One region of the Acidipropionibacterium jensenii genome, then DNA from elsewhere that is predicted to be linked to it. Evidence: riboswitches for the same ligand, from Rfam matches in the RefSeq annotation. Region 1 holds a riboswitch; each other region holds the start of a gene.

Evidence for each region. Region 1 has a riboswitch for thiamine pyrophosphate ahead of thiM (hydroxyethylthiazole kinase). Riboswitches for the same ligand answer to the same signal wherever they lie in the genome.
Region 2: another riboswitch for thiamine pyrophosphate. It lies ahead of FEZ32_RS11895 (ABC transporter ATP-binding protein); the one in region 1 lies ahead of thiM (hydroxyethylthiazole kinase).
Region 3: another riboswitch for thiamine pyrophosphate. It lies ahead of FEZ32_RS06715 (thiamine ABC transporter substrate-binding protein); the one in region 1 lies ahead of thiM (hydroxyethylthiazole kinase).
Region 4: another riboswitch for thiamine pyrophosphate. It lies ahead of thiC (phosphomethylpyrimidine synthase ThiC); the one in region 1 lies ahead of thiM (hydroxyethylthiazole kinase).

What each region holds. Positions count from the first base shown of each region.
Region 1 covers NZ_CP040635.1:2,916,896-2,923,951, reverse strand. Annotated here, with positions in the region: gene FEZ32_RS13045 (ADP-ribosylglycohydrolase family protein) at 1-645, shown strand, start outside; gene FEZ32_RS13040 (L-lactate permease) at 664-2,073, opposite strand; gene FEZ32_RS13035 (helix-turn-helix domain-containing protein) at 2,237-2,791, shown strand; gene thiE (thiamine phosphate synthase) at 2,800-3,471, opposite strand; gene thiM (hydroxyethylthiazole kinase) at 3,471-4,292, opposite strand; TPP riboswitch at 4,366-4,460, opposite strand; gene FEZ32_RS13020 (DUF1801 domain-containing protein) at 4,480-4,887, opposite strand; gene FEZ32_RS13015 (heavy metal translocating P-type ATPase) at 4,949-6,955, opposite strand.
Region 2 covers NZ_CP040635.1:2,653,883-2,660,938, forward strand. Annotated here, with positions in the region: gene FEZ32_RS11880 (VTT domain-containing protein) at 1-144, shown strand, start outside; gene FEZ32_RS11885 (ABC transporter substrate-binding protein) at 173-1,216, opposite strand; gene FEZ32_RS11890 (ABC transporter permease) at 1,213-1,983, opposite strand; gene FEZ32_RS11895 (ABC transporter ATP-binding protein) at 1,980-2,825, opposite strand; TPP riboswitch at 2,833-2,929, opposite strand; gene FEZ32_RS11900 (hypothetical protein) at 2,980-3,186, opposite strand; gene FEZ32_RS11905 (uroporphyrinogen decarboxylase/cobalamine-independent methonine synthase family protein) at 3,218-4,186, opposite strand; gene mnmA (tRNA 2-thiouridine(34) synthase MnmA) at 4,243-5,331, opposite strand; gene FEZ32_RS11915 (cysteine desulfurase family protein) at 5,409-6,611, opposite strand; gene glgX (glycogen debranching protein GlgX) at 6,821-7,056, shown strand, end outside.
Region 3 covers NZ_CP040635.1:1,533,120-1,540,175, reverse strand. Annotated here, with positions in the region: gene FEZ32_RS06735 (MFS transporter) at 1-1,282, shown strand, start outside; gene FEZ32_RS06730 (ParB N-terminal domain-containing protein) at 1,287-1,652, opposite strand; gene FEZ32_RS06725 (ABC transporter ATP-binding protein) at 1,703-2,782, opposite strand; gene FEZ32_RS06720 (ABC transporter permease) at 2,791-4,458, opposite strand; gene FEZ32_RS06715 (thiamine ABC transporter substrate-binding protein) at 4,455-5,537, opposite strand; TPP riboswitch at 5,603-5,721, opposite strand; gene FEZ32_RS06710 (nucleoside/nucleotide kinase family protein) at 6,177-6,776, shown strand; gene FEZ32_RS06705 (rhomboid family intramembrane serine protease) at 6,883-7,056, opposite strand, start outside.
Region 4 covers NZ_CP040635.1:1,191,548-1,198,603, forward strand. Annotated here, with positions in the region: gene thiC (phosphomethylpyrimidine synthase ThiC) at 1-1,396, opposite strand, end outside; TPP riboswitch at 1,396-1,503, opposite strand; gene fumC (class II fumarate hydratase) at 1,665-3,071, opposite strand; gene FEZ32_RS05215 (hypothetical protein) at 3,122-3,952, opposite strand; gene FEZ32_RS05220 (chloride channel protein) at 4,032-5,315, opposite strand; gene FEZ32_RS05225 (hypothetical protein) at 5,480-6,154, shown strand; gene FEZ32_RS05230 (SAF domain-containing protein) at 6,301-7,056, shown strand, end outside.

The sequences.
Region 1 (7,056 bases):
TGCGGCGGGGTGATGCGCAGTGCACCCTTCGGACTGACGCCGCCAGGCTGGGCCCAGTCACTGGAGTGGCAGTTCGACGCCGCGGCCGAGGCCGCCTCCTACACCCATGGACATCCCACCGGCCAGCTGGCCTCGGGGGCACAGGCTGCCCTCATCGCGGCGATCGTGGCGGGGCAGTGCCTGCCCGACGCGGTGGCGTCCACGCTTGCGGTCCTCGAGGGCCACGAGCATCACGAGGAGACCACCGATGCGATCCGGCGGGCGCTCGCGGCGGCCGAGGTGGGGGAGCCCGGCGCGGATGTCGTCGAGTCCCTGGGCGGCGGCTGGGTGGCCCACGAGACCCTGGCGATCGCCCTCTACGCGGCGCTGGTGCACCCCGGTCCGGAGGGCATCGCCGAGGCGCTGACGCTCTCGGTGAGTCATTCCGGCGACAGCGACTCCACCGGTGCGGTGTGCGGCAACATCCTCGGTGCCCTCTACGGCGACGAGGCCCTGCCGCCCGAACTCGCCTTCGAGATCGAGGGCCGCGGCACCATCCTGGAACTTGCCGACGACTTCATCTACGAGTTCACCCAGTCCCGCCGACTGCACGGGGACCACTTCGAGGGACGCAACCGCTGGACCACGCGCTACCCCGGTTGGTGACCCCTCACCCGATCACCCTCACCCGATCACCGTCACCAGGTACACCGCCGCGACGCAGGCGACGAGGACGACGTCGACCAGCAGCACCCGGTGCTGCACCGGGGCCGATTCGGGATGGCCGGGGCATAGCCGCACGGCGAGTTCGACCCGCGCCGGGGAGGCCATCGTCAGCAGTGACGAGGACACATTGTGCGCGGCCATCGCCGGCAGCAGATCGGCGCCGACCGCGGTGACGGTGTGCGCCTGCGGGGCGGCGAACATGGCATTGGCACCGCTGTTGGATCCGGTGACGAAGCCCCCGAGGGCGGCGAGGAAGGGCAGCGCGGCGAGGTAGCCGTGACCGAGCCCCGCCAGCCATGGCGCCAGATGGGCCGACATCCCGGAGACGGCCATCAGCACCCCCAGGACGATGAACAGCACGGTCGCCGGCCCGGCATGGAGCCAGGTGCGCACGGTGTGGGCCCACACCGCGCGGGCCAGGCCCGGACGACCACGACGCAGGCCGGCCGCGGTGGCGATCGCCAGCCACAGGGCGGGGGAGGCGAGGTACCGCCAGGACGTGCCGGTCTGGCCGGCCGCCCGCACCACCGCGCTGAGGGACACCACACCGACCAGCAGGACGAGGTAGGGCACGAGGGAGTGGCCGACCTCACGGGGGAAGTCCAGCCGGTGGCCGCGCAGACGACTCACCAGCAGATGGACGGCCAGGGTCAGCAGGGCCCCCACCGCCCCCGCCGGGGCGGTCCCGACGGCGAGGTTCACCACCAGCACCCCGCACCACAGCACCGCTGCGGAGGCGACCGCCGCCAGGCACGCCCGCAGCTGGTCCTCCCGGGGCGCCACCATCAGCACCGCTGCGACGCCGACTCCGACGAAGACCGGCAGGCTGAGCAGGGCCGACGCCACCCCCAGGGCGTCGAAGCCGACGCCGCCCAGCTGCGCGGCGATGAGGGTTCCCGGTCCCATCGATCCCCACGGGACGGCGCACAGCCCGAGCAGACCGATCGTCGCCGCGCGGCGTCCGGTCAGTCCCAGGGCGGTGAGCAGCGGGATCGCCAGCATCGCGCCGATCCCGAACCCGGTCAGCGACTCCGCCAGGGGGGTCACCCCGTGCACGATCGCGAGGACCGGAGCGATACCGGTCCCCAGGGACCGCCGCAGCCAGGAGGACAGCCGTTCCTGGCCGCCGGTGAGGCGACCGGCCTCGGCGAAGGCGATCCCGCCCGCCACGATGAGGGCCACCTCGGCCACCAGTGCCCACCACGAGGCGGCCGCACGGGCTGCCACCGAGGGACTCAGGTCGAACCAGCCCGCGCCGATGACGGCCGCCAGCACCACCCCGAGCACCGCCGATCGCAGCGCCGGCTGCCGGGCGAGCAGGGCCGCTATGACCGCGATGAGGGGGAGACCCGAGAGGAGAACCGTCATGTTTGAGTATAAGCAAGAATGATTGCGAATATGCAAGACGCGGTGACAGGATGGTGTCATGCCAACCAGCCGGGTGCCAGGTCCTTCAGCACCGAGTCGCTCAGAGTCGACGAACTCGGTACCCAACACGCCCAAGCGGTCCGGCCGTGCACACACTGATCCAGTGCCGGCCACCCCGCAGGAGAGGTTCGGTGCGGCCGTGCGGGCCCGCCGGGCCGAACTGGGAATCACCCTCGAACAGCTCGCCCACGCCAGCGGCGTGTCGGCGGGATCCCTGTCGCGACTCGAGCGCGGATCGCTGAACCCGAGTCTGCAGAGCGCCATCGCGATCTCCGAGAGCCTCGGCAGCGATCTCAACGAGCTCACCCGGCCCGCCGCAGAGCTCACCGTCCTGCGGCGGGATGAGGGTCCCGAGTACGTCGACCCCGACACCGGGATCCGCAGGAAACTGCTGGCCCGGCCGGTCGCCGGCGTCGAACTCATCCACTACACGCTGCCCGGCAGATCCACCACCGCCGAGTTCGCGCCCCATCCGGCCAAGACCGTCGAGACCTTCCACGTCATCACCGGCACGGTGGTGATCCTCACCGACGGTGCCGAACTGGTCCGGCTGGACCACGGGGACACCGCGCAGACGCCGGGGGACCGCTATCACCGGATCTCCAACCCCCTGGATCAGGAGGCCACCCTCACGATCGTCACGACGATCCCGCACTGACCAGGGGGTCAGCTCCTCGCCAGACTCCCGGCGGGCACGGGAGCTTGCTGCCAGGCCTCCACCAGATCGCGGGCGGCCTCCTGCGGATCCTCGGCGGCGCAGATCGCCGAGACGACCGCCGCACCCGATGCCCCGGCCCGGCGCAGTCCGGCCAGATCGTCGCGCGAGATTCCCCCGATGGCGACTGTGGGGACCGGTGAGGCGGCGGTGAACCGGGCGAACCCGTCGATTCCCAGCACCGGCGGGTGGTCGAGCTTGGTGCTGGTGTCGTGGATCACACCGACTCCCAGGTAGTCGATCGTCCCGGCCGGCCAGGACTCCACCGCGGCCAGATGTGCCGCATGGTCGGCGGTCAGACCGATCACCGCATCGGGGCCGAGCTGCTCGCGGGCCACCCGGGGATCGGCGTCGCCCTGACCGAGGTGGACGCCGTCGACCCCGACTCCGCGCTCCCGGGCGGTGCGCACCACGTCGAGCCGGTCATTGACCACCACCATGGCCCGACCGGCCACCGTCTCGACCACCTCCTCCACCAGGGCTAAGAAGTCGGTGGCAGAACAGCTCTTGTCGCGGATCTGCACGGTGCGCACCCCGCCGGCTACCGCGGCGGCGACGGTCTGGGACACCCCCCTGTCGGCGCACATCCGGGGGTCGGTCACCAGGTAGACGCCCAGATCCATCACTTCTGCTCCTCGGAGTCCTGCCACACCCGCGCCCCGGCCTCGACCTCGGCCGCCGTCAGTGCGGCGAGGGAGTCGATCAGGGCGGTGGCGAACGATCCGGGCCCCGCGCAGCCGGCGGCGGCCCGCTCGGCGGCGATCCCGTAGACGGTGTGGGCGGCCACCACCGCGGCCAGCGGCTCGGCCTCTGCCCGGGCGGCCAGGAAGGCGGTGATGAACGCCCCGAGGGCGCACCCGCCACCGGTGACCCGGGTCAGCAGTTCGTGGCCGTTGCCGACGCGCAGCACCCGCGTCCCGTCGGTCACCAGGTCGACCGGGCCGGAGACCGCCACCACCGTGGAGAGCCGGGAGGCCAGCTCGCGGGCCGCCCCGGCGGCGTCGCTGATCGAGTCGGAGGACTCGACCCCGCGGCCCCCGGAACCGGCCCCGGCCAGCGCGAGGATCTCCGAGGCATTGCCGCGCACCGCAGCCGGGTGCTGCTCGGCGAGCTCGGCGGCCAGGGCGGTCCGCACCGGCAGTGCGCCGATCGCCACCGGGTCGAGCACCCACGGCGTCCCCGCCTCGCCGGCCCCGGCGACCGCCTCGCGGGCGGCCGCCCGCTGCTCGGCGGTCGGGGTGCCGGTGTTGACCAGCAGCCCGCCGGCCATCGTCGCGAACATCCCCGCCTCCTGGGGGATGTCCACCATCGCCGGGGCGGCGCCGGCGGCCAGGAGCACATTGGCGGTGAAATTCGTCACCACACTGTTGGTGATGCACTGCACCAGAGGTGTCGTCTCCCGTACCCGGGTCAGCAGCTCTGCGATCTCAACGCCGGTGGTCATGTCGGTCTCACTCCTTCTTCGGGCGGAAGGAGTGCCGGGCCGACGGCGCCTCAGCAGTGCTGCTGAACGGCTCACATCCGGCGGGAGACAATCCCTTCGCCAGTACGAACTGGATCAGGTTCGACGGGTGTCATCTCAGCCACTGGTGCGGCACCCCGTGTCGGATCGTCACTCTAGCGGATGGCCGTCACGGCCTTCGGGCGGCCCAGGCTGCGCGGATCAGCTCGGCCAGCACCTCCTCGTCGACGTCGTCCAGCCGGTTGACGTAGAGACAGCCGGCTCCCCGCCGGTGCGTGCCGAGCCGCTCCAGGAGGGCGGGTGCCTCGGGACTGTCCATCAGCCCGTAGAGCGCGAACTTGCCGCTGCGCGGGGCGAATCCGAGGATGAGGGCGTCTCCCTCCCGTCCGGTGTCGTAGCGGTAGTGGTACTGCCCGAAGCCGACCATCGTCGGCCCCCACATCCGCGCCGGTGCACCGGTCAGCTCGCTCATCATCGCCAGCAGCCTCCGGGACTCCTCCCGCTGGCGTGCGGTCTTCACGCCGGCGAGGAAGTCCTCGGGGTCGACGTCGGTCACCGTGGTCTTGTTCTCCGCCATCTCGACACTCCTTGTCGCCGCACCCGGATCCCCTCGGACCCGCTCCCCGGCCCGGGTGGGGTCATTGTGCCCGCCACCGGAGCAACTGGGCGTTGAGCGCGACCACCACGGTGGAGGCCGACATCAGCACCGCGCCTACCGACATCGGCAGGACGAACCCGACCCCGGCCAGCACCCCGGCGGCCAGCGGCACCGCGACGAGGTTGTACCCGGCGGCCCACCACAGGTTCTGCGTCATCTTGCGGTAGGTCGCCCGCGACAGGGCGATCACCGAGCTCACCGAGCGCGGGTCGGAGCTGGCGAGGATGACGCCGGCCGAGGCGATCGCGACATCGGTGCCGGCGCCGATCGCCACCCCGACATCGGCCCGGGCCAGGGCCGGGGCGTCGTTGACCCCGTCACCGACCATCGCCACCCGGTGCCCCTGCTCCTGGAGGTCGGCGACCAGGTCGGCCTTGTCGGCCGGGGAGGCGCCGGCGAAGACCCGGTCCACGCCGAGCCGGCCGGCCACCGACCGGGCGACCGGCTCGGCATCGCCGGTCATCATCATCACCTCGACGCCGTCGCGGTGCAGCGCCGCCACCGCCTCGGCGGACTCCGGGCGCACCTCGTCGGACAGCGCGAGCCCGCCGATCACCTCCCCGTCGGCCAGGACGTGCAGGATGATCGCACCGTCGCGACGCCACCGCTCGGCCTCGTCGACCTCGGCGGCGCCGACCTCCCGGAGCAGGCGCGGCCCTCCGACCCGCACCACCCGTCCCTCGACGGTGGCGCTCACCCCGACTGCCGGGGAGGAGCTGAAACCGCCGGCCGCCGGCACCCTCACACCCCGGTCGTGCGCGGCCTCCACCACGGCCCGGGCCAATGGATGCTCGGAGTCCGTCTCGGCGGCGGCCGCCAGGGCGAGCAGGGCCTCGGCCGACCAGCCCTGCACCGGTGCTACGGCGTCGAGGGTCGGCCTGCCGCGGGTGAGGGTTCCGGTCTTGTCCAGAACGACGACGTCGACGGTGCGCATCTGCTCCAGTGCGAGCCGGTCCCGGATGAGCACACCCGCGCGGGCGGCCCGTCCGGTGGAGATTGAGACCACCAGCGGGATCGCCAGGCCCAGGGCGTGCGGACAGGCGATCACCAGGACGGTGATGGCGCGGGTGACGGCCTGGTCGGGAAGGCCGATGAGACTCCACACGAGGGCGGTGAGGCCGGCGGTGGCCAGGGCGAACCAGAACAGCAGGGCCGCCGCCCGGTCGGCGATCCGCTGGGACCGGGAGGACGAGGTCTGGGCCTCGGCGACCATTCTCCTGATACCGGCCAGGGCGGTGTCCTCGCCGGTCGCGGTGACCCTCACCCTCAGCCCGGAGTCGGTGGCCACGGTTCCCGCCACGACCCTGTCTCCGACACTGCGCTCGACCGGACGGGACTCCCCGGTGACCATCGACTCGTCCATCGAGGCGCCGCCCTCGGCGATCGTGCCGTCGGCCGGCACCGCCCCGCCGGGGCGCACCAGCACCAGGTCGCCGACGGCCAGATCGGCGGGGGAGACCGTGACGATCCGCTCGCCGTCGACGCGCTGCGCCTCGTCGGGAAGCAGCGCGGCCAGAGACTCCAGGGCCGATGAGGTCTGCGCGATCGAGCGCATCTCGACCCAGTGGCCCAGCAGCATGATGACGATCAGCAGGGCGAGCTCCCACCAGAAGTCCAGGTGGTGGTCGAGGACCCCCACGGTGGCTCCCCACGAGGACACCAGGGCCACCGTGATCGCCAGGCCGATGAGCATCATCATTCCCGGCCGGCGGGAGCGCAGTTCGGTCAGGGCGCCGGCCAGGAAGGGGCGGCCTCCCCACGCGAACATCACGGTGCCCAGCACCGGGGCGACGGGGGCCGTCCAGCCCGGTGTGGAGTAGCCGATCAGGGAGGCGAACATCGGGGACAGCGCCACCACCGGCACCGCGAGGACCAGATTGGCCCAGAACAGGCGCCGGAATCCCGCCGCATGGTCCTGGTGGTGGGTGTGAGCCCCCTGATGGGACGCGTGGGTCTCGTGGTGCGCATGTGCGTGGTGATCGGTCATGGGTCCACTCCTCGGCTGACACCCCCGAGATTAATACCCCCAGGGGGTATTAACAAGGAGTTCTCGCCCCTGGCCGGGCGGTACCTGCGACGCGGGGGTTG
Region 2 (7,056 bases), 260 kb from region 1:
CCGCCGGTCTACCTGGTGGTCATCTACTCGGCCACCACGAGGATGCGGTTCTGGTCCTTCTCGGTGTGGGTGACGGTGGGCTTCTTCGTGCGCTGCCTGGCCCTGGCCCTGGCCACCAGGTGGGGCGTCCACCTGGTGCTGTGAGCCCGGTCCGGGACGTCAGCGCGCCGGGTCAGGCAGGCAGGTAGTCGTTGGTGGTGGCCGAGGCTCCGTCCAGGGCTTTGTCGAGCAGCCCGTTGCGGTGCATCCAGGTGGCGAAGGCCGCCCAGTCGGCCGGCTTCTGGACTCCGAACGGTCCGGTTCCCAGCAGTTCGACGGTGGCGTCGACCATCTTGGCGACCATCTGCGGCTGGTAGGAGCCCCTGGTCGGGGCGGTCATCGCCTCGGCGGCTGTGCTGTGGTCCTTCTGGGCGGCGCTCTGACCGGCGGCCAGTCCCCGCAGGAAGGCCCGCACCTTCTCGGCGTACCCCTTCTCCTGCGCCAGCCGTCGACGGCTGGCGATGATCACCAGTTCGGCGTAGTCGGGAAGTCCGAGCTCGGTGGCCGGCATGACGTTGACCGGCACCTTCTCGGCGAGCTCGATTCCCTCGATGTTGCGGAAACCGCCGTAGATGGCGTCCACCTTGTCGGTGAGCAGGGCCTGGCTGAGGCTCTGCTGGATGTTCGGCATCGTGATGGTGGCCGGATCGACCCCGGAGCGGCGCGCGATGTACTCCACGCTGGGCCGCTGGGAGGCCAGCCCGGACAGTCCGACCGTCCGGCCCTTGAGCTGTGCCCCGGAGGTGATCCCCCGCGACTTCTTGGCGATCAGGGAGGTGAGGCTGACCGGGATGAGGGCGGCCACCGAGATGACGTCGAGCCCCTGGCCGACCGCGATGAGGGTGTCGGGCTCGTAGCTGACGGCCAGGTCGACCTGGCCCAGGGAGACCTGCTTGGCGGCGTCGGCGGTGTTGGCCGGGTTCTGGATGCCGACCTCGATCCCCTCCTTGGTGAAGGCCCCGGTGTGCACGGCGGTGTAGAGGGTGACGTGGTCCGGGTTCGGGTTCCAGTCCAGCAGCAGGCTCAGCTTCGAGCTCGCCGACGGGGAGGACGCCGACCGGGCCTCGGTGCGCCCGCATCCGGCCAGCCCTGCGGCGGCCAGTGCGCCGCAGAACAGGCCGCCCAGTCGACGGCGACTGATCGGTGTGCTGAGGGTGGGGTTGTGGACAGCTGTCATGATTCTCCTCGTTCGGGGGTGATCCAGGGGCAGATGAGGCGCTCCAGCAGGGTTGCGGCGCCCAGCAGCAGGCCGGACAGGGCGGTGAGCACCACCACCTGGGCGAAGACGAAGTCGGTCGCCAGACGCGGGATGGCCTGGAGCATGAGATAGCCGATGCCGTCGGTGGAACCGGTGTACTCGGCGAACACCGCGGCGACCGGGGCGAAGGTCACCGAGACCCGCAGGCCGGCGAATCCGCGGGGTGCGGCGTGCGGCAGGCGGACCCGCCAGAACAGCGCGCTGCGCCCGGCGTTCAGGGTGCGCATGGCGTCGATGAGTCGGGGGTCCACAGAACCGATCCCGGCCATCAGGTTGAGAGCCACCGGGAAGAAGCACAGCAGTGCGACCACGATGATCTTCGGGGACATCCCGTACCCCAGGGCGATGGTGAGCAGCGGCCCGATGACGATCGTCGGGATGGCCTGGGAGGCGACCAGCAGCGGCGTCAGGGAGCGCCCGACCAGGGGCAGGTAGCCGGTCGCGACGACCATCGCGACGGCGACCGCCACTCCGGCGCCGACCCCGGCCAGGGTCTCGGCGGCGGTGACCATGGTGGCTCGGCCCAGGGTGTCGGGCCAGTTCGTCACCAGGGAGGCCAGCACCGAGCCCGGGGAGGGGATGACGTAGTCGGCCACCTGTCCGGAGGAGGTGAGGCCGATCCAGCCGGCCAGTACGAGCAGCACGGTGAGTGCGGGTGGCAGCACCCGGGCCATCAGGTGCCTCATCGGGATTCCCCCGGCACCGGGCCGGACCCCGCAGAGGCCTCCGCGGAGTCGCCGAGGGCCTCCAGGACGGCGGTCCGGGCGGCGGCGAACCGGGGATCGGCCAGGATCTGCTCGCGACGGCGGTCATCGTCGAACCAGCCCGGCCAGGATCCCTGGGCGGCGGCCGGTCGCGGTCCTGCGGGTCCGAGCAGGATGACCCGCCGGGACAGCAGCAGCGCCTCCTCGACGTCGTGGGTCACCAGGATCAGCGTGGCGCCGGCCGCCAGGACGGCGCGGCGAAGCCACCGCTGGCCGTCCGCACGGGTGATGGCGTCCAGGGATCCCAGCGGCTCGTCGGCCAGCAGCACGGGCTTGTCGGCCAGCAGGGCACGGGCCAGGGCGGCGCGTTGGCGCATTCCCCCCGACAGCTTGTCGGGCCGGGACCGGGACCATTCGGCCAGTCCCCACTGGTCCAGCACCGCCAGTGCGCGGGTGCGCGCCTCACGGCGCGCCACCCCCTTGTTGCGCAGTCCGATGGCGACATTGTCGACCAGCCTCAGCCAGGGCAGCAGCAGATCGTTCTGCGGCATCATGGCGCAGCCGTCCAGTCTGTCGTGGGGGTCGCGGTGGCCCAGCACCTCGATGGTCCCGGTGACGGGTTCGGCCAGGCCGGCGATCAGCCTCAGCAGGGTGGACTTGCCGCACCCCGAGCGGCCGACCAGGGCGATGTGCTCCCCCACCGCGGCGGTCAGACTCAGATGGGCCAGCACCGGATGACTCGAGTGGGGGTATCGGTAGCTTGCATCGTCGATCCGGATGGCCGGCCGGCCGGCCCGCGCACCGCTCACCGGAGCGTTCACCATTGCATGCGCCGACGCATCGTGACATCCCTCCGCTCATGCAAATGAGATCAGGTTCGGCGGGTGTTATCTCAGCCCCACGATGGGAGGCACCCCGTGTCTTTCAGCCTGTGAGTATACCGAGCGGGCCTGGCCGGCCGCGCTCAGCCCCGCGGAATCAGCCCTGCGGAATGAGGATCCGGTAGAAGAAGTAGAACAGCGCGGCCAGTCCGGCCAGCACCAGGACGAAGACGATCGGTGCGATGATCCGCTGAACCTTCTTGGCGCGGGTGGAGGGAACCCCCCTGGGCCCCCATTCGCCGATCTTCGGCTGGACGCGCACCGGTGCGCGTCCGTTGAGGTTCAGGTCGGTGAAGATGCCCACCCGGCCATGGTAGCCATCGTGGTCCGCCCGGTCAGTCGCGCAGCGCCTCCTCGGCCAGCTGTGCGGCGCGGGCGAGTTGCTCGCACTGGCGCGCGGCGGACGGTTGGGACCAGGACGCCAGTCCGCAGGCCGGGGTGAGGATGCACCCGCTCAGGACCAGACGTCGGTCCACCCCGATGCGTCGGCTCACCTCGACCAGCCGGTCGAGGATCTGGTCGGCCGAGATCACCCGGTCCGGTGCACTGGTCGGGACCAGGCCGAGACCCAGCCTCCGGTACTCCCCCGGCTCAGCGCTGCCGGTCCGGGGGACCGACTCCAGCCATTCGGCGCAGTGGTCGAGATCCTGGTGGCCCAGTGCGTCGCGATCGACCAGCAGGTCGTCGATGTCGATCCGTTCCAGCAGGTCCCAGGGCAGTCCGGGAGCGCAGCAGTGCAGGGCCGCCCGGGCGGCTCCGGCCGTCCGGAGGGCGTTGACGACCGGGCCGATGAGACCGGTGGCGGTGTGCGGGGCCATCGCGGGATAGCGATGGAGTCCCGACTGGGTGGCGACGCGTCCGGCGAGCACGGCCGGTGCGGCCGGCTCGTCGAGCTGCCAGACCCAGTCCACGGCGGGCATCCTGCGGCTCAGTTCGGCCTGCTGTGCGGCCAGGCCGTCGGCCAACGACTGGCCGACGTCGCGCAGCGCGCCGGGGTCGTCGAGGACCGCCTCGCCGTGGCGCAGGTGCACCCCGGCGGCCAGCGTGAGGGGCCCGCAGATGCCGATCTTGACGGTGGCGGACTCCCCGGCCAGGGTCTCCTCCAGATCGTCGAGATCCCTGCGCCAGCCGGCACGCGCCGACCGGGCGGCCCGGTCGTCGGCGTCGGCCAGCCGCCAGCCGGCCGGGCCCAGGTCGGTCGGGATGGACTCCAGCTGGGCTGTCCCGCGCCCGAGGATCCCTGCCCCGGGACCCCGATCGGGCAGTTCGGGCAGCGGGATCAGATCGGGGAAGTACTCGGCCATCGAGGCGAGCGCCCCGCGGAAGTCCCGACCGGGCAGGGAGCCCAGCGCGGTGGCCCTCACCGGGTGGCCCCGACGATGTCGGTGCCGGCCCGGTCCGTGCCGCAGATGGTCGCCGATCCGACCACCAGGTCGCCGTCGTAGAGCACCGCCGCCTGGCCGGGCGCCACTCCCTTCAGTGGCGTCCGCAGGGTCATCCGCACTCCGCCGTCGACCCGCTGGACGCGGGCCTCCACGGGGGTGCCGTGGGCGCGGACCTGGACCTGCCCGACCCAGGAGTCGGTTCCGGGGGTGTCGGAGCACCAGACCGGCCGGATGGCCTCCAGTCGATGCACCTCCAGGTCCTCGGAGGGGCCGACCACCACGGTGTTGGAGACCGGTTCGATGTCCAGCACATAGCGTGGCCGGCCGTCGGAGGCAGGGGTTCCCAGGTGCAGGCCGCGTCGCTGACCGATGGTGAAGTGGTGGTAGCCGTCATGGTGGCCGACCACATCCCCGGTCTCGTCGCGGAACTCACCGGTGTGCTCGCCCAGCTGGTCCGAGAGCCATCCGGCGGTGTCCCCGTCGGGGATGAAGCAGATGTCGTAGGAGTCCGGCTTGTCGGCGACCGTCAACCCCAGTCGGGCGGCCTCGGCGCGCACCTCGGTCTTGTAGGAGTCGCCCAACGGGAACAGGCAGTGGGACAGCTGCTCCTGGTTGAGCACCCCCAGCACATAGGACTGGTCCTTGCCGGGGTCGACCGCACGGCGCATCCTGGTGATCCCCTCGCGGGTCTCCAGCCGGGCGTAGTGGCCGGTCGCCACCGCGTCGAAGCCGAGATCCAGGCCCCGCTCCAGGACGGCGGCGAACTTGATCCGCTCGTTGCAGCGCAGGCACGGGTTGGGGGTGCGACCCGCCCGGTACTCGTCGATGAAGGGGTGGATCACCTCCTCGGCGAACCGCTCCGAGAAGTCCCACACGTAGAAGGGGATGCCGATCCGGTCGGCGGCCCGCCGGGCGTCGAAGGAGTCCTCGAGGGAGCAGCAGCCCCGCGACCCCTCGCGGTAGGCCAGTGGGGTGCGCGACAGGGCGAGATGGACGCCGGTGACGTCGTGACCGGCGGCGACCAGCCGGGCGGCGGCCACCGCGGAGTCGACTCCTCCCGACATTGCGGCCAGAACTCTCATGTCGGTCCCCTTTCAACGGCGGCCCATGCTACCCGCGCCCCGCCGCAGCGCGCCTGCACTCAACGCACCGCACGCGCCTGCGTGACGACCTCGGGAAGCAGGGCGGCCAGCCTGTCGATCTCGGCCACCGTGGTCTCCGGCCCGAAGGAGAACCGCAGGCAGGAGGAGGCCTGCTGGCGGGAGCGCCCCATCGCCAGCATCACCTCGCTCGGAGCGGCCACCCCGGCATGGCAGGCCGACCCGGTGGAGCAGTCGATCCCCCGGGCATCCAGCAGCAGCTGCAGATTCTCCCCCCGGGCCCCGGCCACGCTGAGATGGCAGACCGCCGCACTCACCCGGTCCCCGCCGTCGACCCGGACCCCCTCGATCGCACCAGCCGCCTCCACCAGCCGGGACCGCAGCTTGCCCCACAGCTCGGTGCGCCGGCCCATCTCGGCGACGGCCTCGTCAAGAGCCGCCGCGAAACCCCTGGCCAGAGCGACCATCTGAGTGCCGGACCGCAGCCCGGCCTCCTGACGACCACCGGCGGCGACCGGTGCCACCGTGACCCCGCGACGGACCCACAGGGCCCCGATCCCGACCGGTCCCCCGAGTTTGTGGGCCGAGAAGGAGGCCAGGTCGACATCCCACTCGGCGAGCTCGACCGGCAGATGCCCCAGGGCCTGGACGGCATCGGTGTGGAACAGGGCGCCGGCCCGGTGGGCCTGCCGGGCGCACTCGGCGACCGGCTCCAGGGTGCCGGTCTCGTTGTTGGCCGTCATCACACTCACCAGTCCAGGTGCGTCCAGAGCCGCGATCGACGACGGATCGACCACGCCGTCGGCGTCGACCGGGAGCACCCGGGCCCGCTCGCCCATCAGCCCGGGGGCGGTCAGACCGGCGATCGCCGCGTGCTCCACCGCCGAGATCCCGACCGTTCCCGCACCGCCGGCCCCCAGCAGTGCCAGGGTGTCGGCCTCCGTCCCCCCGGAGGTGAGGACGATCTCCAGGGGCCGAACTCCCAGCAGGGAGGCGATCTGCTCCCTGGCATCGTCCAGCATGGCTCGAGCGCGACGTCCCGCGGTGTGCACCGCGGCCGGGTTGGCGACCGCTCCGGTGGCGACCACCGCCGCCAGCGCGCCGGGTCTCAACGGGCTGGTCGCGGCATGGTCCAGGTAGCTGCGGGAGGCCGGCGCAGCCGTCCGCCCCCCGTCCCGACACCCCTCGTGGGTCCGGTCCCCGCTGCGTCCCGGCCCGCCGGAGGGTCCCGATGTGCTGGTCATTGCGCTCACCGCGGCAGGGTACCGCCCGACACCTCGGCCGAGGGGCCCGGAACCTTCGTCACCAGCCGCCTAGCGTGCGGCGTACGACATGGCGAATGAATCCGCTTGACGGGGAATATCCCCATCTGAGTGAAACCCTAGTGCGAGCCGGGCTACGATTTCCTGTCGTCTCACCGGCGGCATCCGCGAGCAGGTAGGTCCTCAATTTCATGGTTCAAGCTCTTGCCGAGACATTGCCCGTGCCCTCTCCCACTGATTCCAGTGTGCTGGGGGCCCAGCTGATGAACGGCGGTTGCCGGTTCGGGTTGTGGGCTCCCCGCGCCAGCCAGGTCGAACTGGCCCTGGTGAACACCGACCGCAGTCAGCGCAATGTGCACATGGAGATGGGTTCCGACGGTGTGTGGGTCGTCTTCGTCGACCACATCACCGAGGGACAGCTCTACGG
Region 3 (7,056 bases), 1.4 Mb from region 1:
CGCCGACGCCTATGACCTGGGGAGCCTGAGCATCGGCGTCAGCTCGATGACGCAGGACCTCGGCCTGACCGCGACCCAGATCGGATTCATCACCTCGGCGACCGCACTCGGAGCGCTCGCCAGCGCCCTGGCCGGCGGCATCATCGCCGACCGCACCGGACGGTACAAACTGTTCATCATCTGCGCCGTGCTGCTGACGGTCGCACCGATCGGGATCTGCCTGTCGGTGAATTTCTGGATGGTTCTGTTCTTCCGCGTAATTCTTGGTATCGCAATCGGTCTGGACATGCCGGTGGCCTTCTCCTTCATGGCCGAACTGCTGACCAAGGAGACCAATGCGAAGTTCATCAACTTCTGGCAGCCGTTGGCCTCATTCTCCAACATTCTTGGCGTCAGCATCGCGCTGCCGTTCGCGATCAACGCGGTCACCTCGCACATCTGGCGGTTCACGGTCGGATTCGGGGCAGTCATCGCCGTCGTCGCCCTGGTGCTGCGGCTGAAGTACTCCGAGGAATCACCCCAGTGGTCGGCCAGGCATCAGACTCTCGAACAGGCCGCCGGCGTGCTGGGCAAGACCTACGACCTCAATGTCATCGTCGAGCCCGACGGCAGCGATGACACGATGGAAGAGGAGCAGAAGCACGGGGTCAGGGAGCTCTTCGGCCAGAAGCAGCGGGCGAAGACGGTGCTGGTGTCGATCTGCGCCTTCGCTCAGCAGCTCCAGTACTACGGTGTGGGCTTCTACATCCCGGTCATCGCCGCGATGGTGTTCGGCAAGGACATGGTCTCCACAATCGTCGCCACGATCTGCGCCCAGGGCCTCGCCATGCTCGCCGGCCTGCTCGGGGTGCGGCTCACCTCGCGACTCGGCCTGCGCAGGCTGGGCCTGGTGGGCTATGCGATCGTGCTGGTCTGCCTGGTGTGGATGGGTCTCATCGGAGTCCACGGCGGACAGGACCCGTCCCTGCTCCCGGTCTTCCTGGTCGCCTTCCTGCTCGCCGGAAGCTCCTTCGGACCAGGCCCGCTGTCCAAGACGCTGGCCGCCGTCGTCTACCCCACCGAGATCCGCGGCATCGGCACGGGCTGGTCGGAGACCATGGGTCGCGTCGGATCGGCCATCGGCCTGTTCTTCTTCCCGGTCGTGCTGGCCGCGATCGGCATCAAGTCGACGATGCTCGTCATCGCCATCTGCCCGATCATCGCCATCGTCGCGCTGCTGACGGTGCGCTGGGGAGAGAAGTCCCAGCGACAGTCCCGTCTGGTGACGCCCGAGGCTGGCTGATCGGCTAGCTGTCGAGTGGTCGAGGGCCCATCATCCGATGGGCCCTCGACCACTCTGCGTCCAGAACGGTGAAGTCCTGCGGATCCATGGTCTGGGCCCACCACGGGCGCGGCGTCAGCGTCAGACGCCGCAGCGCGACCGGAACCGTCGCCAGGCCGAACCGCCGGGCCACCGCCAGACGGTGATGGCCGTCCAGGGTGGCGAACTCCTCGTTGAAGGCCAGATCCAGGGGCACGAGAATCCCGTGGAGGGCGATGTCGCGTTCCAGTGCGTTCAGATGCGAGGGGGTGTCCACCACATCGGCCGGTGCACCGACCAGCTCCCGGTCGACCACCTGGTACCGGGTGACCAACTGCGTCGGAAGCACCACGATGCACGTTATGGGCGGCAGGCTACCGGGGTCGACGCCGCAGCCGGCAGTCAGTGTCCCGGCCGGAGGTGCACGAGAGCCGAGGCGTCCACGCCGAGACCCACCGTCTCGCCGGGCTCTCTGCCGAGGGCACCACCACCGACGACCGCCGCCGCAAGACGCCCGTCGGGCAGCTTCACCTCCACCTCGGTGCGACCCCTCACGAACCGCGAGGAGACCACTTCCGCGCTGATCCCACCGGCCCCGGGAGCGCGACCACTGGACTCCCGGGCCTCCTCCACCACCAGCGACCCGACCGGCAGTGCCACCGGCCCCTCGACCCGCACCCCGAACCAGGCCGCCATCTGCTCGGGGGCGACCACCGGCCCCTGGCCGAGCAGTTCCACCACACCGGCGTCGGCCGGGTGGCCCCACAGCCGGGCCGGGGTGTCGAGCTGGACGAGTCGCCCGGCCTCCATCACCCCGACCAGGTCGGCCACCGCGAAGGCCTCGTCCTGGTCGTGGGTGACGTGGACTGTGGTCGTCCCGGTGCGCTGCACCAGATCCCGGATGTCGGAGGCCAGCCGGGACCTCAGCGCCTTGTCGAGGCTGGACAGCGGTTCGTCGAGCAGCAGCAGCCGAGGTTGGGCCGCCAGCGCCCGGGCCAGCGCGACCCGCTGCGCCTGGCCGCCGGAGATCTCCTGGACCGGCCGGTTCTGGTACCCCTGGAGCCCGACCAGCTCGAGGAGCTCCCCCACCCGGGCGCGACGTCGTCCCCGCGGCATCCGGTTGAGGGCATAGCCGACATTTCCGGCGACGTCCCGGTGCGGGAACAGCTGGCCGTCCTGGAACATCAGCCCGAAGCCGCGACGGTGGACGGGCACCCTGGTGACGTCCTCGCCGTCCCACAGCACGGTCCCCCGCTCGGGCCGCACCAGGCCGGCGACCGCCCTCAGCAGGGAGGACTTGCCCGACCCGGAGGCGCCCAGCAGGGCGACCACCCGGCCCGGCGCAACGTCGAGACTGACGTCGTCCACCGCGGGCTGGGCGCCCTGCTCGTAGCGGACCGTCAGGTCTCTCACCGACAGCCCTGCAGCACCCTTGTCCACCACGCGGTCCTCCGAACCCTCATCCAGACCCTCATCCGTCACCTGCTCGCCTACCACGACGTCACCTCCGGTGGTCGAAGTCTCTCCGCGATCCCCATCACGACCACCGTCATCCCCGCCAGCAGCACCGAGGCGGCCATCGCCATCCCGTAGTTCTCGGCGCCGGGCCGCGAGATCAGCCTGCCGATGGCCACCGGCAGGGTCATCCGATCGGGGCGCGACAGGAAGGAGGTCGCCCCGAACTCCCCCAGCGAGGTGGAGAAGGCGAACCCGATCGCCAGCCCCAGGCCGCGCGCCAGCACCGGCAGGTCGATGGTTCCCAGCACCCGCCACGGCGGCGCCCCCAGCGCCGCGGCCGCCTCCTGCTGACGCGGATCGATCCCGCGCAACGGCGGCAGCAGCACCCGGGTGACCAGTGGGATCGCCACCATCGCCTGGGCGATCGGCACCAGCACCGGGGAGGTGCGCAGGTCCAGCGGCGGCCGGTCCAGGGTGATGAGGAACCCGAATCCGACGGTCACCGCGGAGACCCCCAGGGGAAGCATGAAGGCCGCATCGCCGATCGACAGCCCGGCCCGTCCCCACCGGCCGGTGGGACGCCGCGACAGCAGCAGGGCCACCACCGCGCCCAGTCCGACCGCCAGCAGGGTCGCCCAGACCGCGGTGGTGAGGGAGTTGATGAGGGTCTGCCAGACGCTGATGACCATCCCGGAGCTGTCCCCGGCCGACATCAGCGCCCGGTAGTTGGCGATCGACCAGACGCCGTCGCGCTGGAAGGACCGCTCCACCAGGGTGAGCACGGGGGCGAGCAGCAGGACGACCAGGACGACGGCGGTGACGACCACCGGCAGCCCGTCGCGACGTCCCCGGAATCGCAGCGGTCCCGGCGAGGCGCTGCCCAGGGACCGTTGCAGACGGCGCTGGGCCCGACCCGACAGGAACAGGCACAGCCCGGTGACCGTCAGCTGGACCACCGCCAGCGAGGAGGCGGTGGGAAGGTCGAGGAACTCGACGGTCTGGGTGTAGATCTCGGTCTCCAGGGTGGAGTACTGGGTACCGCCGAGCACCTGGACGATGCCGAAGGCCGAGGCGCAGAACAGGAAGACCACCGAGGCGGCCGAGGCGATCGCCGGCGCCAGGGCCGGCAGGGTGACGGTCCGCCAGACCCGCAGCGGACCGGCCCCCAGAGCCCGGGCGGCGTCGGCCCGGCGCGGGTCGAGCTGGGCCCAGGTGGACCCCACCGTGCGCACCACCACGGAGTAGTTGAAGAACACCAGGGCGGCGGTGATGGCCTGCCAGGACCCGTCCAGGCCGAGGAACCCGAGCCGGCCGTTGGAGGCCAGCAGGGTCCGGAAGGCGACGCCGACCACCACGGTCGGCAGCACGAAGGGCACCGAGACCAGGGCCCGGACGAGGGTGCGTCCGGGCCAGCTCACCCGGTAGAGCAGGTGGGCGCCGAACAGGCCGAGCACCAGGCAGAGCAGGGTGCCCAGGCTCGCCTGTCCCAGGGTGAACCGGATGATCCGCCAGGTCCGCGAGGACTGGAAGGTCTGGGCCATCACCGCGAGGGTGGGGTGGCCCTCCTCATCGATGAACCCCTTCACGATGAGGTGGATCGCCGGGGCGGCGAAGAAGACCGCCAGGAAGCCGACGGCCAGCAGGCCGGCGACCAGCCAGCAGGCGCGCCACACCCACTGGGACGTCCGGTAGGACCTCACCCCTGAACCGTCTCGGTCCACTCCTTGATCCAGGTGTTCCGGTTGACCGACAGCGTCTTCGGGTCGACGGTGAACGGCTTGGGGGACAACGGGGCGAACTTCTTCCACTCGGCGGGCAGCGCCACCGAGGAGTCGATCGGGTACATGTACATCTGCCCGGGGATGTCGGCCTGGGCGTCCTTGGAGAGCAGGAAGTCGACGAAGGCCTTCGCCCCGGCGGGGTTCTTGGCGCCGTGGATGACCCCGGCGTACTCGGTCTGGCGGAAGCAGGTGTTGAGCAGGGCGGAGGTGGCGGTGGTCTTCCCGTCCTTGCTCACGGTGTCGGCCGGGGAGGTCGAGTAGGACAGCACGAGCGGGTACCTGCCCTTGCCCTGGCCGGCGCTGAAGTCGACGTTGTAGGCGTCCTGCCAGCCCTTGTCGACCTTGACGCCGTTGTTCTTGAGGCTGGTCCAGTAGCCCTTCCAGCCGTTCTCACCCTTGGCGCCGACGGTGGCTGCCAGGAAGGCCATTCCCGGGGAGGAGGTGGCCGGGCTGGAGACCACCAGCAGGTTCTTGTACTGGGGCTTGGCGAGATCGTCGAGGGTGGTGGGGACCGCCAGCTTCTTGGCGGAGAACCAGCCGTCGTCGGCGTTGATGCAGACATCGCCGCGATCGATCGGGGTGAGCTTGCCGTCGGTGTCCCGGGCGGCGTCCTTGGCCGAGGCGGGCAGCGCGGCGGAGCTGTAGGGGTCCAGCACGCCGGCCTGGATGGCGCGTCCGGAGAAGGTGTTGTCGATGCCGAAGACGGCGTCGCCGAGCGGGGAGTCCTTGGTGAGGATCATCTGGTTGACGACGGCGCCGGCGTCCCCCTGGGAGACGAACTTGGGCCGGTAGCCGGTCTTCTTGGTGAACTCGGCGACGACGTTCTTGCTCATCGCCCAGGAGTCGTGGGTGACGATGGTGACGTCCTTGGACGGGGTGGCCGAGCCGGAGGCCGAGCCTGCGCTGGACGACCCGCCCGATGACCCGCACCCGGCCAGTGCCATCGCTGCGGCGAGCAGAACGGCCAGTCCTGCGTGACGGTCTCGGATCCCGAACATTGCCTTCTCCTCCTCATGGAGGGGCCCGGCGCTCGCGTCCGGGCGGCTGGCCCTGACGAAAGAGCCTGGAGAGATTCTCGACTCCCTACGCCGGGTTGATCCCGCTGGTGCGGGTCCGGATCAGGTTCGAGGGTCTGCCTTCTCGGCACTCTCAGCACGATTGCGTGCTCCCCTGTCGACGCCGAAGACTCTATCAGTCCGTCCGCCAGGGGCCTGCTGACGTCCGACACGACGCCGCCAGACCCGGGGGACGACCCCACCCAGGCCGGGGGACGACACCACCCAGGCCCATTCGTGTTCGATCTTCCGGTGAGTTCAACCCAAGATCGAACACAAACCCGGGCCAGGCCCGACACCAGACCCACAACCCCCACACAGGCCCGTTGGTGTTCGATCTTCCGGTGAGTTCAACCCAAGATCGAACAGAAACCCCCACACCAGGCCCGACATCGACCCCACAACCCCACACCAGGCCCGACATCGGCCCCACGGCCCCACACCACGCCCATTCGTGTTCGATCCCCCGGCGAACTCACCCGAAGATCGCACACCAAACCGGGAACGGTCCAGTGCACCTGTGCCCCGGATTCCGATGCGGGTCCACAGTTCCTCCCACCCACCGGAGGATGATGGTGCCCCGTGAGACCTCACCAGGCTGCCGACCGCCCACCAGCGCGCTCCCCACACGGGCCGGCCGAGACCTTCTCCCCTGGCGAGGCCGACCCCATCGTCGATCGGATTGCGGCCGACGGCGCCGGACGACGACCGGTGGTCCTGATCGACGGCGGCTCGGGATCGGGCAAGTCCACCCTCGCCGAGGCCCTGGTCGGCATCCTGGACCGGCGGCCGGGAGCGCCCTGGCAGCTGGTCCACGACGACTTCTACCCGGGTTGGGCCGGCCTGTCGGCGGCGTGGCGGATGGTCCCCGAGAAGATCCTGGCCGACCACGACGCCGGGTACCGACCGTGGGACTGGGCCGCGAAGGCCCCCGGCGACCGGCGCGAGCTGGACCCCCGGGCGGCGATCCTCGTCGAGTGCTGCGGGGCCCTCACCCCGGTCTCGGCGGCGATGGCCACCACCCGCATCTGGTGCGAGGCGGACCCGCGGACCCGCAGACGACGGGCTCTGGACCGCGACGGCGAGATGTTCGCCCCCTACTGGCAGATGTGGGCCGTCCAGGAGGAGCTCCACTGGCTGCGGCACCGCCCCCGGACCCTGGCCGACATCGTGGTGGGCTGAGCTCAGCCCCTCACCGTCAGCGGGGCGGACCCGCCGACCTGTCGGATCCGGGGCTCAGCCCCTCACCTTCAGCGGGGCGCACCCGCCGACCTGCCGGATCCGGGGCTCAGCCAGGCACCGGGGTGATGAGGTACTTCAGAACCACCAGGATCACCATCACCGCCAGCAGTCCGGCCAGCGCCCACCAGGTCATCGGCCGGTGTCCGCGGCGCACCCGCTCGGTGTCCTCGAAGAACACCACGCCGGTCACCAGGCCCGCCAGGAATCCTCCGACGTGGGC
Region 4 (7,056 bases), 1.3 Mb from region 1:
CCTTGGGGGTGACGTAGCACAGCATCGCCGTTCCGTGGCGGGCGATCTCGGTGGCGCCGATCGCCGAGGTGATGTGGTCGTAGCCGGGGGCGATGTCGGTCACCAGCGGCCCCAGCGTGTAGAACGGCGCGCCGTCGCACAGCTCGATCTCCCGCTCGACGTTCTCGCGGACCAGCTGGAAGGGGATGTGCCCGGGGCCCTCCACCATCACCTGGACGTCGTGCGTCCAGGCCCTTTTGGTGAGCTCGGCGAGGGTGTCCAGCTCGGCGAACTGGGCGGCGTCGTTGGCGTCGGCCAGGCACCCCGGCCGCAGTCCGTCGCCGAGGGAGAAGGCGACGTCGTAGCGGGCGAAGATCTCGCACAGCTCGTCGAAGTGCTCGTGGAGGAAGTTCTCGCGGTGATGGGCCAGGCACCAGCCGGCCAGGATCGAGCCGCCGCGCGAGACGATCCCGGTGACCCGGTCGGCGGTGAGCGGGACGTGGCGCAGCAGCACCCCGGCATGGATCGTCATGTAGTCGACGCCCTGCTCGCACTGCTCGATGACGGTGTCGCGGAAGATCTCCCAGGTGAGCGCCGCGTGGTCGCCGTCCACCTTCTCCAGGGCCTGGTAGATCGGCACCGTGCCGATCGGCACCGGGGAGTTGCGCAGGATCCACTCGCGGGTGGTGTGGATGTCGTCACCGGTGGACAGGTCCATCACGGTGTCGGCACCCCATCGGGTCGCCCACCGCAGTTTGTCCACCTCGTCGGCGATAGACGAGGTGACCGCCGAGTTCCCGATGTTGGCGTTGATCTTCACCGCGAAGGCCCTGCCGATGATCATCGGTTCGGACTCGGGATGGTTGACGTTGCAGGGCAGGATGGCCCTGCCGGCGGCCAGTTCGGAGCGCACCAGGGAGACGTCGCAGCCCTCCCGCAGCGCCACGTAGCGCATCTCGGGGGTGAGGATCCCGGCCCTCGCGTAGTGCATCTGGGTGATCGTGGCGCCCTCGCGGGACCTCAGGACCGGACGCCGCTCGCCCTGCCACTCCTGGCTCGCGGCGCCTCGGCGCACCGCCGAACGGCCGTCGTCGGCCAGATCGCGACGACGGTTCGGGTAGCTCTCGACGTCGCCGCGGGCCTGGATCCACCCGGTCCGCAGGCCGGGCAGTCCGCGGGTGACGTCGCAGTCGGGTCCGACGGTCCGGTAGACGGGCAGCGGGGCGTTCGGGCTGCCGTCCGGGGAGTCGTCCTGGCTGATCATGGTCACCGGCACCCGGATGTCGTGGGCGGCGTTGACGAGATAGCCCAAGTGATGGCTGGGGTAGTTCTCCTCGGGGCCGTCCACCGTCGTGGTGGGGGTGGCAGAGTCCTCGAGGGCGGTGTTGTTCCGGGTGTTGTGTGGGGATGCGGCCATGGCAGCCAGCTCCTTCTTCCTACGTCGGCATGATCCGAACAGGTTCTAACGGTCCGGGCGGCATCAGCCCGATCTCAGTCCTCTGCCGAGGACCCCCGTGGGATGGCCATGACTGTAGTGCACCGCCTCATCGGCCGATGGGGCGCCCCCTGCCGACCGCGGCGACCTGTGCCGCACGGTGACAGCACTCTGGCCCGGTCGGTGGACGCAGGATGTGCGTCCGCCGACCGGGCCAGAAGTGTGCTCGAGGCCGGGGTTCAGCCGCGCCTCACTCGGCGGCCGAGGGGTGGGTCATGTCGGCCGGGACGACCCACTTGTCGAAGTCCGCGGCAGACATCTCGCCGACCGTCAGGGCCGACTCGCGCAGCGAGATCCCCTTGTGGTGGGCGTTCTTGGCGATCTTGGAGGCCAGGTCGTAACCGATGTGGCGGTTCAGGGCAGTCACCTGCATGAGGTTCTTGTCCAGGTTCTCCTTGATCTTGGGCATGTTCGGCTCGATGCCGTAGGCGCAGTGCTTGTCGAAGGACACGCAGGCGTCGGACAGCAGCCGGATCGACTCCAGGCAGGCGTGGGCCATCACGGGCTTGAACACGTTGAGCTGGAAGTTGCCCTGGGAGCCGGCGAAGCCGACCGTGGCGTCATTGCCGAAGACCCGGGTGGCGACCATCGTCATGGCCTCGCACTGGGTCGGGTTGACCTTGCCGGGCATGATCGAGGAGCCGGGCTCGTTCTCGGGGATGAGCAGCTCGCCGATGCCGTTGCGCGGGCCGGAGGCGTACCAGCGGACGTCGTTGGCGATCTTCATCAGCGCGTCGCCGAGCACCCGCAGGGATCCCGACACCTGCACCAGGGCGTCATGGGCGCTCAGTGCGGCGAACAGGTTGGCCGCCTGGGTGAACTCCAGGCCGGTCTCCTCGGTGACGTGCTTGGCGACGGTGACGCCGAACTTCGGGTGGGCGTTGAGGCCGGTGCCCACCGCGGTGCCGCCGATGGCGAGCTCACGGGCCCGGGAGTCCGCGTAGCGGATCCCGTCCAGGGCGAAGTCGAGCTGGGCGACCCAGCCGGAGATGACCTGACCGAGCCGGATCGGGGTGGCGTCCTGCAGGTGGGTGCGTCCGACCATCACGACGTCGTCGTACTGCTTGGCCTTGTCGTCCAGGGTGTTGCGCAGCTGGGTGACGGCCGGGTACAGCCGCTCGTTGATCTGGGTGACGACCGCGATGTGCATGGCGGTCGGGAAGGTGTCGTTGGAGGACTGACCGCGGTTGACGTGGTCATTGGGGTGGACCGGGGTCTTGGACCCCTTCTGGCCCCCGGCGATCTCGATGGCGCGGTTGGAGATCACCTCGTTGGTGTTCATGTTCGACTGGGTGCCCGAACCGGTCTGGAAGACCACCAGCGGGAACTCGGCGTCGAGCTTGCCCGCGATGACCTCGTCAGCGGCCTTGACGATGAGGTCGGCGACGTCGCCCGGCAGCTCTCCGAGCTCCTTGTTCGCCTCGGCGGCGGCCTTCTTGAGGGTCCCCAGGGCGCGGATCATGTCGCGACCCCACACGAAGGTGTCGCGCCCGATCTCGAAGTTGTGGAGGGAACGCTCCGTCTGGGCCCCCCAGTAGTGATCGGCAGGCACCTCGATCGTGCCCATGCTGTCTTTCTCTTCACGCATCTCTGCCATGGGCCTCAGCCTACTGGCGGGCACCGGCCCTCAGACGGTCGGGGAGGCTCTCAGCGGGAGGTCCGGTCGCTGCCGGTCCGGGTGGTCGACGGCGCGAGGGAGTGTGCCATCAGGGAACTCCCCGAGCCGATCAGGGAGGACGACGTGAGGCTGGACCCCAGCAGGCTCGGGGAGGCCAGCGAGTCGGTGATGGCGCTGGAACCGGCGGGGCGGTCCGCGCCACGGGTTCCGGACGCGGGGACCCGGCCGGCTGCCGGACGACGCTCGCCGGACCTCCTCGACGCCGGCAGGCCCAGGTCGTCGAAGCGGATGTCGGAGCCGGGCTGCATCCGCGACCGGGCGTCCGACAGGTCGATCTCGGAGCCGGGGGCCGGTGCCGGGGCGGCCGCCGGCTGGGAGGGTGCCGGCTGGGAGGCTCCGGCCGGGGCGTGGACCTGGGAGGTGCGGGCCCGGGCGCCGGGGAGCGTCCCACGCCTCTGCACCGTCGTGGGCTGCGACAACGCGGGGTCGACGCCCACCGATGCCACCTGCTGGACGAGCTGTTCGAGGATGCTCTGCTTGGTCTGACTGCCTCGATCGCCGGAGGCCCGGTCGGACCGGGGCTGCTGGACGGACTGATCACTGGTGAAGGGCTGGTACCCCGCCTGTTGGTACTGGGAGAGCTGCGGGGCGGAGGACTGGCCCGGGGGAGTCGACCGCTGTGTCGATCTGCGACCTGCGGTCAGAGCGCTCACCACGCCGACCACGACGATCGCGCCGATGATGATCGGGATGATGACCGCCGCCGATGGTCTGGCCATGACCATGAAGACGGCCACGCAGAAGACGAGGGAGGTCGTCAACTGTCGGGATCTCGAGGTGTTCGGTCTTTTTCCCGCCATGGCCCGAGTCTACGGGTCCTCGTCCCCCTCGGACCCGTCCTGTCAGCCCAGCGTCCCTCCTGTCAGCTCAGCGCCCGGGTCAGCTGCTCGGCGGGGTCCCCAGCCGTCCGGTCCGCCGGTGCGCCCACCCCCGAATGACCGCCAGACGGAGGAACCAGGTGAGGCCGACCCCGATCAGCGCGGAGGCGGTCACCGCCGGAGGGGCCTTGACCAGCTCCAGGGCGAAGGCGGCGGCGAACAGCGGCGCCCGTTGGGTGACGGCCAGCAGACAGGCCGCTCCGACCACCGCGAGCACCGTGATCTCCGAGGCGCTGCGGTGACCCGAGGCCATCGCGACCGCCGCACCCAGGCAGGCTCCGACCGCCAGGGCCGGGGTGAGCAGACCGCCGCTGGCCCCCAGCCGCAGCGCCAGGTGGGTGGCGAGCCACTTGGCCGCCGCCATCAACAGCACCCCGCCGATCAGGGCGCCGCCCACCAGGGCCGGCGGGGTGAGCACCGCCTGGACGACGATCTGGCCGTTGCCCGGCACCTGGGGGACCACCAGGGCGATCGCGGTGACCAGGGCCGATCCCAGCGGAACCGCCCACCAGACCCGGCTCGCGGCGGGGGCGTGGTCCTTGGCGAGGTCATTGGTCCAGCCGAAGGCCGCCCCCACCACGAGGCAGAGCACCGCGACAACCGCCAGCCACCACACCGGCGGCATCCTCAGCGACACCCCGGGAAGCCGGTAGATCGGATGGTTGTGGTTGAACAGCCAGGCGGTGACGGTCGCCAGACCCGAGACGACAGCGGCCGCCAACACCTCCAGCCAGCCCCGCCGGGTGCGCAGATCGGACTTGAGAATGAGCTCCAGGGCGTAGCAGGCACCGGCCACCGGGACGTTGTAGACCGCCGACAGACCGGCCGCCGAGGCGACGGCGATGACGGTCCGTCGTCCCTCCGGGCCAAGCCTGAACCGGTTCGAGACGGTCTGTCCGAGGAAACCGGCGATCTGGCGGGGTGCCGTCTCGCGTCCCAGCGAGGTGCCCGAGCCCACCGCGATGAGCTGGGCGACGGCGTCTGTCACGGTGTCGGGGGCGAGTCTGCCGGGGGAGTCCACCCGCACCGCCTGGTTCACCGAGGTGATCGGGCCGCGCCGTCTCAGCCGCCACCAGATCAGGCCTGCCAGCGCGCCCCCGATGACAGGCACGGTGATCCGACGCCAGAGCGGGACGGTGCTCACCCCGGTGGGGTCGACGAAGTAGTGGTGACCCATCGCGAGGGTCTCGATCCCGACGTTGAGCAGGCTCAGCAGGCCCCCCGCCGCGCCGGCCGTCAGGCCTGCGAGGAGGACGGCAAGAACGATGCGCAGGCCACGGGACACGTCTGGAACCGTACCGTTCGCGCCCGGGTCCCCGACATCCCCTCCCCTGTGATCGATCGTGCGCGGGATGCGGTGAGGGGGCACACTGGAGGACGATGGCCGGCAACGAGCCAGAACGGCACCAGGGGGTGTTCGACGGTCGGATCGGGGAGCATGGAGTGAGCCTGCGCAGAGGTGGATCGCGGTGGCGACCACTGGCGGTGGCGATGGCGGCGCTGCTGGCGCTGGCCACCGTCGGCTGCGGCACCTCCGCCGTCCAGACGCCGGTGGCGGCCACCCCCTCGCCCACCGTCTCCCACGACGGACTCTGGGTCGACGCCGACTGGGCGCTCCCGGTGACCAGCACCGGCACCCGGCTCGGTGAGGTCTCCGACAAGCGGATCCGGATCACCGTCTACCAGGTCGCCACGGCCCCCTCGCCGCACAACTCGGTGATGGTCGACCCGGCCGACGGCAGGCCGGTGATCGCCAAGGGCGACCGGATCGTGCTGCTGCGCTATGTCGTCACCAATATCTCCAGCGACCCGATCAGCCTGGGTATCGGGACGGTGAGCATCACCACCCGGTACCCCGACTGGCCGTGGGCCCAGGGTCTGACCGGGGTGCGCGCCCCGGCGCTGATGGCCCGCTACAAGCTGTCCACCACACCGTTCAGCGAGGGGACCGCCCGGCCGCCCTATGTGCTGGCACCGGGGGCCTCCTTCATGGTGGGCCAGAACGCCCCCTACGAGCGGGCCGAGCTGCTGCAGATCAGTGCCGCGGTGGTGGTCAGCGACGACTCGGGCAGTGAGGACGCCAGCCTCAGCTGGACCCTCCAGGGCACCGTCCACCTGCTCTGAGCGGGAGTGATCCGACCCGGCAGGCCGCCCGCCGGCCTGTGGACAACCCCGCGAAAATGTGACGGGTTGGGCATTGCGCCGAGTTGTCCACAGATTCGGTGACGTCTCCTTGAGCTCCATGTGCGCGTCTGTCTACTTTTCTGGGCATGTCGACCCGGACCGGACACCGCACCTCCGCACCGCGCGGAGGAGCTGGCGGACGCCCGGGAGGTGACGCCGGGCAGGCTCCCGCACCCGACCATCGTGGCGCGCCCCGTCGCGGCACGGCGCTGCCGAACCGTCGCTCCCCGATGCTCATCGTCGCCGGGGTGCTGTGCGCCGTGCTCGGCGCCCTGGGCGGGGCCTTCGCCTGGACCCAGGCGAGCCAGTCCCAGTCGGTGCTGGTGATGACCCGCGACGTCGCCCGCGGCGAGGAACTGCGCCACGGCGACATCGCGGTCGCCTCGATCTCGGTACCCGACCAGGTGGACACCCTGCCGGCCTCCCGTCTCGACAGCCTGATCGGACGGCGGGCGGTGGTGGATCTGCCCCGCGGCAGCCTGCCGGGCAGCCGCTCGGTCGGGGACCTGCCGGTCGCCGCCGGTCGCGCCCACGTTGGTCTCAAACTGGCCGCCGGCCGGGTCCCCACCGAGCCGATGCCCGCCGGTACCCGGATCACCATCGTCGAGGTGACCGGCGATGCCACCTCCGCAGAGACCGGCAGCCCCTCGGGGCAGAGCAGTCCGGCCGCCGGCGGGCCGTCCACCGGGACGGTTCCCAGGACCATCGACGCGGTGGTCTCGAGGGCCCCGGTGCGCGCCGAGGACCGGTCCAGCTGGCTGCTGGACGTCGAGGTCCTGCAGGCCGATGCGGCGGTCATCGCCGATCTGGCGGCCCGCGACCGGGTCGCGGTGATCGTGAGG